Regions from separate parts of the Halomonas sp. GFAJ-1 genome, predicted to be linked through region 3. Evidence: predicted binding sites of a transcription regulator. Region 3 holds the regulator's gene; each other region holds the start of a gene.
The links. Region 3 encodes FNR, which switches genes on or off when oxygen is low (the NO sensors DNR and NnrR bind a similar motif). Its sites were predicted from a motif close to TTGATNTANATCAA; they were not measured.
Positions count from the first base shown of each region.

Region 1: a site for FNR is predicted at 1,447-1,460, ahead of MOY_RS10825 (OmpW/AlkL family protein). Genes of this name have one in related genera too.
Region 2: a site for FNR is predicted at 1,354-1,367, ahead of paaF (2,3-dehydroadipyl-CoA hydratase PaaF). Genes of this name have one in related genera too.

Region 1 is NZ_AHBC01000039.1:38,044-41,321, reverse strand. Features, by position in the region: gene putA (bifunctional proline dehydrogenase/L-glutamate gamma-semialdehyde dehydrogenase PutA) at 1-1,146, shown strand, start outside; gene MOY_RS10825 (OmpW/AlkL family protein) at 1,544-2,170, shown strand; gene MOY_RS10820 (YqcC family protein) at 2,298-2,630, opposite strand; gene MOY_RS10815 (DUF3549 family protein) at 2,927-3,278, shown strand, end outside.
Region 2 is NZ_AHBC01000058.1:26,867-30,144, forward strand. Features, by position in the region: gene paaG (2-(1,2-epoxy-1,2-dihydrophenyl)acetyl-CoA isomerase PaaG) at 1-504, opposite strand, end outside; gene paaF (2,3-dehydroadipyl-CoA hydratase PaaF) at 521-1,294, opposite strand; gene paaN (phenylacetic acid degradation protein PaaN) at 1,662-3,278, shown strand, end outside.
Region 3 is NZ_AHBC01000005.1:21,381-24,658, reverse strand. Features, by position in the region: gene hemN (oxygen-independent coproporphyrinogen III oxidase) at 1-1,181, shown strand, start outside; gene fnr (fumarate/nitrate reduction transcriptional regulator Fnr) at 1,240-1,992, shown strand; gene ttcA (tRNA 2-thiocytidine(32) synthetase TtcA) at 1,979-2,890, opposite strand; gene MOY_RS01885 (DNA polymerase III subunit epsilon) at 2,974-3,278, opposite strand, start outside.

The sequences.
Region 1 (3,278 bases), on a different contig from region 3:
CTCTATGGCGCCATGGACTCACTTACCATTGGCGACCCCTGGAATACTGACACCGACGTATCACCCGTGATCGACGCCGACGCCCAGGCCGAGATAAGCGAATACGTAGCCGCCCACGAGAAAGCGGGCAAGGTGCTGAAGAAGCTCTCCGCGCCAACCACCGGCACCTTCGTTACCCCCGCGGTAATTGAGGTTGGGGGCATCGAAGATCTCGAGCGTGAAATCTTCGGCCCGGTGCTGCACGTAGCTACCTTCAAGGCGCGGGATATCGACAAGGTCGTCGACGATATCAATGCCAAGGGTTACGGGCTGACTTTCGGACTGCACACCCGCATTGATGACCGCGTGCAACAGATCGTCGAGCGTATCCATGTTGGCAACGTCTACGTCAACCGCAATCAGATTGGTGCCATCGTTGGCTCTCAACCGTTTGGCGGCGAAGGCCTTTCCGGCACTGGCCCCAAAGCAGGCGGGCCGCTCTATATCACGCGTTTCCGCCGCACTGCCGCCGCTGAGCACAGCGACGCGCCCCAGGGAGATGCCGTGACGCTTCAAGCGCTGCAGGCCGCCTTCGACGGGTTAGATTCACGCAACTGGGCGGTGCGCCCCAATCGAATTGAGGTACTGCGCAAAGCGCTCGCTGGCAAAGGCGGCGTGATCCGCAAGGCGCTGGCTGAAACGGCAGCGTTGGATATGACGCCGCAGACACTGCCGGGGCCGACGGGGGAAAGCAACCGTTTGGCGATGTATCCAAAGGGAGTGATTCTGTGCCTAGGGCCGACCCTGGATATCGCCATTGCCCAGGCTGCTCAAGCCCTCGGCACAGGCTGTGCAGCCATCGTCGTCGCGCCAGGCGCGGCTCAAGTAGTTCAACCGCTGATTGATGCAGGCGCACCCGTGGCCGGGCTTGATGGGAGTGTCTCCGCCGCAACGCTGAGCGAGATCAAAGGCATTGCGGCGGTCGCTGCCGCTGGCGCCAGCGATTGGCCGCGTGAGCTGCTGGTTGCCCTGGCGAAACGCGAAGGAGCCATCATACCGCTTGAGACCCAGACCATCGCACCGGATCGTTTTGTGGTGGAGCGTCATCTGTGCATCGACACGACCGCAGCGGGCGGCAACGCTAGCCTGCTGGCTACGGCCGAATAGGCCCGTCAGCTTTCATTTTTGCAGCTGAGCTGCGGATGAACATCAACATATTGTTCGCTAATCGAGCGCGGATTCCGCACTTAAATTAGCTAAACGATCGATTGATCCTGAGGCCTTCCCGTCTGTTGCGGGAGGGTCTCATTGATGTCAGTGACGCCCGTTTACTTGTGGCGACCTCTCCAGGCTTTCCAAACATCGACCACCAGCCTAACTAACAGCTTCAGCAAAGACTCCCCACAGGCTATTCAAGCCCGCTCGCAGAACTAATTAGGTAGTTTTTGTAATACTTCTTAGCGCTCATTGCCCTAGGTCAATAACTGCTCTGCTACGAGTCGATAAACTTCTTATTAAGATGTGACCCATTAATGAAGTGACTTAATCCGCTAGGAGCAACGCTATGCGCCACCGTACTGTACCTACCCTACTTGCCGCTGGCCTCGCGGCAGCTACACTGGCTACCAGCAGCCAAGCCTTCGCCTATGGCGCCGGTGATTTCTTTACCCGTGTGGGCGTGGCGCAGGTGACTCCGAAAAGTGATAACGGCTCACTAGCAGGAGGCGCCTTCTCGGTCGACGTCCAGGACAAAACTGATTTTGCTTTTACTCTGGGCTATCGCTTCCACGATAAAATCGGCGTGGAACTTCTCGCGGCACTGCCGTTTAAGCACGACATCGAGCTGAATGGCGACAACCTAGCCTCAACGAAACACTTACCACCCACCTTAACGGTTCAGTACTACCCGTTGGGTGGAACCAATGCACGAGTACAGCCTTATGCGGGTGTTGGTATCAACTATACGCACTTCTCTGATGAGAGCCTTGCGATTGGCGATCTGGATTTAAGCAGCTCCTGGGGGGCCGCAGGCCAGTTGGGCATTGACCTGTTAATCGATGATAACTGGGCGCTCAACGCTGCGGCTTGGTACATCGATATTGATACAGACGCAACAATTAATGGCGAGGCTGCTGGCACCGTAGAGATCGACCCGGTCGTCATCATGGCAGGCATTAGCTACCGTTTTTAACGAGTGCGCCACTAGCGTTTAATACGCTAGTGGTAACATCGTTGACACCTAACTGCTGTAAAAAAAGCCCAGCTCGCGCTAGCGTGAACTGGGTTTTTTTCATTGGGTTCAATAATCAAAGGTCAAGTTAATTTTCAGTGACTAAGCGGTCAACCTTTTCAACCGCACGTACTACCAATATCTGGTCACTGGCACGCACCTTCTCTTGGATTAAATACGCGGCCATCGCCGGCGCTATCTCACATTTAGCCGGCATGGCGGCCTTGGCTTCAATCAGTGCGTTGAGCCGGGCAATGAACACAAAACGAACCCACTGGGGCAACGACATCGTGTCGATACAAAAGGGTTCCTGGCTAGCAAATGCATCTGCTGCAGGAGTAGGCATACGCCATAAGTTGGCGGCCTTCATCGAGGCTTCAAGCTCGAGAAGCGCGGTTTGAAGCTGTTGATGGACGCTCATAAATACCTTAGGAATCATCGTGAACATTGAACACTCTGCTCACTATTATCCCAACTCTGTGAGTAACTTGCCACTCGCTTACCGGTAAAAAGAGTTTATTCACAGACTCACAGAAAACCTGCAAGAGGCTGTGGATAAACTATGGAAAGGTGTCGCAGCCGCTACTCCCATGGGGCTTTAGCAAAGTTGCTCAAACTTTAACCACTTGCGGCAAATCGCGGCGATTTTTCTGTCCTGACGGCTGACACTGCTAGAACAGCAAGGTAGAGTGCACGCTTGCAATGTGGAAGGATGTTATGCAACCAATTCAATCCCTTGATGATTTTTTTACCCGCAGCGGTGCTGACGTTTCGCTATTCCACATGGGACGGCGGGTCACTCCCTGCCCCCGGGAAACGCTTCGCGCTTTCGAAAGCGGTGACCAGGCTTGGCCAGAGCCTTGGCAGCACCAGGCGCGTTTGGGTATCGTTTTTCGTTTAGGCGATATGCCAGAGCCTGCTATTTGGTTTTTAGCTCTACCGTTGGATGAGCAAGGCATGCTCTCGCCAGCGCAGCGAGATGGGTTCATCAACCGTCTGTTGGAAACCTTAGGCCGTAATGTAGCGACTGTTGGCACTAAGGCGTTTGAGCGTAAACAAACGGCAGACG
Region 2 (3,278 bases), on a different contig from region 3:
ACCAAGCATCGCCAGGCCCTTGGCACGCGCCATGCCCACTAAGTGAGGCAGGGTCCAGGTGCCGCCGGAGTCGGGAATCAAGCCGATTTTACAGAAAGCCTGAATAAAGCTCGCCGAGCGTGCGGCCAATACGATGTCGCAGGCCAGGGCGATGTTGGCACCGGCACCTGCGGCCACGCCGTTCACCGCACAAATGGTCGGGAACGGCATATCTTTAAGAGCGCGCAGCATGGGGTTGTAGCGTTTCTCAAGTGACTCGCCGAGATCGGGGGCTTGCTCACCGGGGGCAACGCTGCGGTCGGAAAGATCTTGGCCAGCGCAGAAGCCGCGTCCGTTGCCGGTCAGCAACAAAGCGCGAACGCTTGGGTCCTGGCACACGTCCTTAAGCGCCTTGCGCATCTCGGCATGCATCTCAGTATTGAAGCTGTTCAAGCTGTCGGGGCGGTTTAGCGTAATGCAGGCAACGCCGTCTTCCACGGTGTAAAGCAGGGGCGCTTGGCTCATGGGGTATATCCTTGTGTCAGTGCCCTTGAAAAGTGGCAGGTCGTTTTTCTTGGAAGGCGCGAATGCCCTCTTCGCGGTCGGCGGTACCCGCCAGTAAGGTGAATGCATGGCGTTCAAAGCGCAGGCCGGTGGCTAGGTCGGTATCCATCGCCTTGTGCAGCGATTCCCGCGCTAAACGCACCGCCAGCGGTGCCTTGGCGGCGATGCGTGTTGCAATGGCCATGGCGTGTTCAAGGGTGAGTTCGGGTTGGGTAATCTCGCTAATCAGGCCAGCTTCGAGGGCACGGCGAGCAGAAATTGGCTCGCCGGTCAGCACCATTTGGGTAGCCAGAGATTTGCCTACCGCTCTAAGCAATCGTTGGGTGCCGCCAGCGCCGGGCATGATGCCCAGGTTGATTTCCGGCTGGCCAAACAGGGCGTTTTCACCGGCAATGATGATGTCGGCATGCATGGCCAGTTCGCAGCCACCGCCCAAGGCATAGCCATTGACGGCGGCAATGATCGGTTTGCGAAAGCGCGTAATGGTGGCCCAGTGGTGCTGGCGAGGATCTTCCAGCATGCCCACCAGATCGCGTTCGGCCATTTCGTTAATATCCGCACCGGCGGCGAACGCTTTCGCACTGCCGGTAATCACCACGGCGCGAACGTTGTCGTCACTATCAGCCTTGCTCAAGGTGTCGGCGAGCTCGCCGAGAAGCTGCGTATTAAGCGCATTCAGTGCGTCTGGGCGATTCAGCGTGATGCATAAAACGCCTTCCTGGGGTGGGGTTGTTTTTAGAGTAGTGGGCATTTTTACCTCAGTTCGGCCTGTGGCGCACAGGATGAATATCTGCCGAGTATAGGTTTATTTTGATACGCATCAATATTGTTTATATGTTTTTAGTGTGTCGCTTAACGTTATTTTTGATCATTTGTTTTTTATTAACAATGGCTTTAGTGCATTTTGGCGAACGAAATATGGTTGTTAGACCATGGTATGAAGCCTGGGTGCGTGGCTAAAAAAGCGACTTTTAACCCCTATATTTCGAGTTTTTAGATATCAGTTCACCCGTTCTTTAGTAAGTGGTGACAAGGAAAGCGTTTGATGTTTTGTTACGGGAAAGATAGTCTTAAAAAATATAGCGTATCAAAAAAATAAGTGAGTGCAGGAGCGCCCCATGACGCAATCAGCGCAGCAGATGTTCGACCTTCATCGTGAGATTCTTGACCAAGCTGTCGACGCCATTTCCAGCCGTAATTTCTGGACGCCCTATCCAGAAAGCATGCGGAAATACCCTGAGGATGCCGTTAAAGCGGCGCCGTCGACGTTCGAGTCACTACTCAATCAGCCATTTGCACTTAATGGTGTTGGCAGCACCCAGCAAGTGGGTGGCGAAGTGTCACCTTATGGCTTTGAACTCGGCATTACGTATGACCAGCCAAACCTCGACGAGCTGGTAGCGGCCATGCAAGTAGCAATGCGCGACTGGCGGGATGCCGGGGCGCAAGCGCGTGTTGGGGTGTGTCTGGAAGTCCTGTCACGCCTTAATGTCATGAGCCCAGAGATCGCCCAGGCGGTGATGCATACTAGCGGCCAGGGGCCGTTGATGGCGTTTCAAGCGGGTGGGCCGCATGCCCAGGATCGCGGCCTTGAAGCCGTGGCCTATGCTTGGCAGGCAATGGCTCAGATTCCCGCTACCGCGAAATGGGTCAAGGCCCAGGGCAAGCATGATCCCATTGTCATGGATAAGCGTTTTCACATCGTTCCGCGCGGTATCTCGTTGGTAGTGGCCTGTTCCACGTTTCCCACCTGGAATACGTATCCTGGCTTGTTTGCCAGTCTGGCGACGGGCAATCCGGTCATCCTTAAGCCACACCCTGGCGCTATTTTGCCTGTGGCAATGACTGCACGTGTTGTTCAGCAAGTATTGGAGGAAGCAGGCTTTGATCCTTGTCTGGTTAGCCTGGTACCCGACACTGTCGATGCGCCGCTTACCAAGACGCTGGCGCTTGACCCTGCGGTCAAACTAATCGATTTCACCGGCTCCAACGCGTTCGGAGACTGGCTAATACAGAACGCCACCCAAGCTCAGGTGTTTGCCGAGAAAGCCGGCATCAACACGGTTATTATCGACAGTGTGGATAACCTTAAAGCGGTCACGGCGAACCTGGCCTTCTCGCTGAGCCTCTATTCTGGGCAGATGTGCACGACCCCTCAGGCCATTTATGTACCGAAAAGCGGGATCGAAACAGCGGATGGCCATTTAAGCTTTGATGACGTGGCGGCCGCGCTTGCGAAAGCTGTCCAGGCGTTTCTGAGTGACAATGACCGCGCCTGCACGGTGTTAGGTGCCCTGCAGTCAGTAGACACGCGAGCACGAATTGATGAATGTCGTGGGCTGGGCGATATAGCGCTGGATAGCGAGTTACGCAAACACGCCCAATTCCCTGACGCCCGCATCCACACGCCGCTTATCCTCAAGGTAGATGCAGCGCAGAAAGCTGCCTACAGTGAGGAGCGCTTCGGCCCGATAAGCTTTGTCATCGCGACTGAGAACACCGCGCATAGCATTGAGCTGGCGCGGGAGGTGATTCGGGAAAAGGGCGCGATAACACTCGGTGCCTACACCACCGATGAGGCCGTGGCCGCACAGTTCGAGCAGCTGGCGATGGATGTGGCCGTTCCGCTGTCTCTGAACCTGGATGGGGGGATATTCGTCAACCAGTCGGCTGCTTTTAGTGACTTTCACGCCACGGGCGGTAATCCGGCAGCCAATGCTTCCTTATGTAACCAA
Region 3 (3,278 bases):
TTTACTGTGCCTGCAATAAGATTGCTACCAAAAACACCCAGCTGGCAGAGCCATATCTCTCTAGACTCGACCGTGAAATGGTTCTAACCGCCCGCCACCTAGATACTCAGCGGCCAGTACAACAGTTGCACTGGGGTGGTGGTACACCGACGTTTCTCTCGCTTGCACAAATGAGCGACCTGATTGACCGTTTAGACGCTCGCTTTGGTTTATCCATGTCGCCTGATCGTGATTACGCTATTGAAATTGACCCACGGGAAGCCGATGTATTTACCCTACGCCACTTACAGTCACTTGGGTTTAACCGGCTGAGCCTTGGCGTACAGGATTTAAACCCACAGGTACAAAAAGCGATTAATCGTGTGCAGCCGCGAGTGCTCACCGAAACATTAATGGATGAAGCTCATCGTCTAAGTTTTCGCTCACTTAATCTCGATTTGATCTATGGCCTGCCCTTTCAAACCGAGCAGAGCTTTGCCGACACACTGCAGCAGGTTATTGAGCTAAACCCAGCACGGCTATCAGTGTTTAACTATGCCCATATGCCCACTCGTTTTGCGCCTCAGCGACGTATTAATGAGGAAGACTTACCAAGTGCCGATGAGAAACTCGCTATTTTGCATACGACTATTGAGATGCTTACCAGCGCAGGCTATGTACACATTGGTATGGATCATTTTGCCCGACCGGATGATAGCTTGGCGGTTGCCCAGCGCAACGGCTCACTTCAGCGTAATTTCCAAGGTTACTCCAGCCATGCTCAGTGTGATCTGATAGGGCTAGGCGTCTCAGCCATTTCTCGCGTGGATGACGTTTATGCGCAAAACCCAACCTCTCTTGAACACTTTGAAGCAGCACTAGATCAAGGTAGGCTAGCAACAGCAAAAGGTTTAAGATTAAATCAGGACGACCTAATACGGCGAGACGTTATTGAACGCTTAATGTGTGATATGCGAATTGATCTAGCAGCAGTAGGCCAGCGCTGGGGAATTGATGCTGCTGACTACTTTTCTCCCGTTCTTGAGCAGCTTCACGCGGCAGAACAGGACGGCTTGCTGATACGTGACGGCCTCTCTTTGAGCGCCACACCCACAGGCCGACTGCTTATTCGTCATCTTGCCATGGCCTTCGATGCTTATTTATCCGGCCAGTCGTCTCAGCGTTATTCAAAAATTATGTGACCCTATTGAGGCGCTCTTGCCTGGCGCCTATCATGGCAAATGATAAACGGAGAATTACATGCCTCACCAAGCCAGCCCCCGACGTTCACTGCTGCAAGAAGCACGCTGTCAAACCTGCAGCCTTAGTTCGTTGTGCCTACCGCTGGCCCTTGAGCTTGAGGACATGGGGCAGTTTGACGCTATTATCCGCCGCCGGGCACCGCTTAAAAAAGGTGAGCCGCTGTTTCGCCAGGGAGACCCGTTTACCAGTGTGTATGCCGTTCGCTCGGGTAGCCTTAAACAGGTCACCAGCGAAGGGAATGGCAACGACCAGCTTACCAACTTCTACCTGCCCAGCGAGCTGGTGGGGTTAGACGGCATTGATGAAAACTATTACCCCGGCAGCGTTATTGCCTTGGAAACCACGACCGTTTGTGAAATCCCTTTCGACCGCTTGGACACGCTCTCTGAAGAGCTTCCCGAACTACGGGGACAGCTCTACCGGAGCATGAGTAAAGAGCTGAAAGATGACCGCCGCATGATGCGCCTGCTATCACGCAAAACCGCCGACCAGCGACTCGCTAGCTTTTTAATCACGCTCTCAGACCGCTTTCGTCGGCGTGGTTACTCCCCCTACAGCTTCCGGCTCTCTATGTCCCGGGCGGATATGGGAAATTACTTGGGCCTCGCGGTAGAAACCGTCAGCCGCATTCTTAGCCGTTTCCAGCAACAAGCCGTGGTAGCCGTGTCAGGGCGTGAAATTAATATCCTCGACATGCAGCGGTTAATTATCTTGGCCGAAGAGGACGAGCAGACCGCTACCCCACGTTAAATGCTTGAATGCGCCCGGCCATCAGTGCTGCTTGTTTGCTTTCAAGGTTTGCAAAATCAAATAGCTGGCGGTCGGCAAGCTGGGAGGGGGCCACATTCGTCACCGCTTTAAACATGCTTTCCAGCCGCCCAGGATGCTTCTTATCCCACTCTGCCAGCATATCTTTAACGACCTGACGCTGGAGGTTGGGCTGCGAACCACACAGATTACAGGGAATGATGGGGAACTCCATTAGCCGGGAGAACTCGGCAATATCCGCCTCTTTGCAGTAAGCAAGCGGACGAATGACGATATTTTTACCATCATCAGATAGCAGCTTAGGCGGCATAGCTTTTAAAGTCCCGCCAAAAAACATATTTAAAAACAGCGTTTCTAAAATATCTTCCCGGTGATGACCCAAAGCAATTTTGGTAGCGCCAATCTCTTCAGCAAATCCATACAGCGACCCTCTACGCAGTCGCGAACAGAGTGCACACGTGGTCTTTCCTTCTGGTGTTTTCTCTTTCACCACCGAGTAGGTGTCCCGCTCTAGAATATGGTACTCCACCCCCTGCTTATCCAAATACTGCGGCAGGATGTGCTCTGGAAAACCCGGTTGCTTCTGATCCATATTCACCGCCACCAGTGAGAAGTTAACCGGGGCGTTGCGCTGCAAGTTGCGCAAAATCTCAAGCATGGTGTAGCTATCTTTGCCACCCGATAGGCACACCATCACCCGGTCGCCTTCGCCAATCATCTGATAATCGATGATTGCGTTACCCACCTCGCGACGCAGGCGTTTTTGCAACTTGTTGAATTCACGCTTCTGTTTTGCGTCTTGGGTGTCGGGTAGGGATTGCTGGCTGGCCGCTTGGGCGGCATCGATGGTCGCCGGGTCAAAATAATCAAGAGATTGCATGGTATAGGCACTGCCGCTGGTAGAAAAAGCAGCGGCCATTCTAACAATACTCGACAGCTCCACCCAACAGAAACCCAGCGGGTTTAAGCCACCTGGGCAGTCTCACGCTGCAAACGGATATACAGCAGCGCACTCGCAGCAGCTTCACTTAGCACCCCGTGGCTGTTCATTGCGGGCAGTTGCCATCGCTCTAGCGCCTCGCCCAAGTCGTTGCCGATATCTACCTGGGGGTGTAAACGTCGCAGCTGGCGATGATGAAGCTTGGCGACATCCACCTGCGCATTGGGCAAACCGAAGCCAAGCGCCTCCTTGAACTGCATATTTAGCTGATCAAGAGAGCGGTCTATTTGCCAGCCTATTAAGGGCCGGTTGCCAATAAACTCAGCCA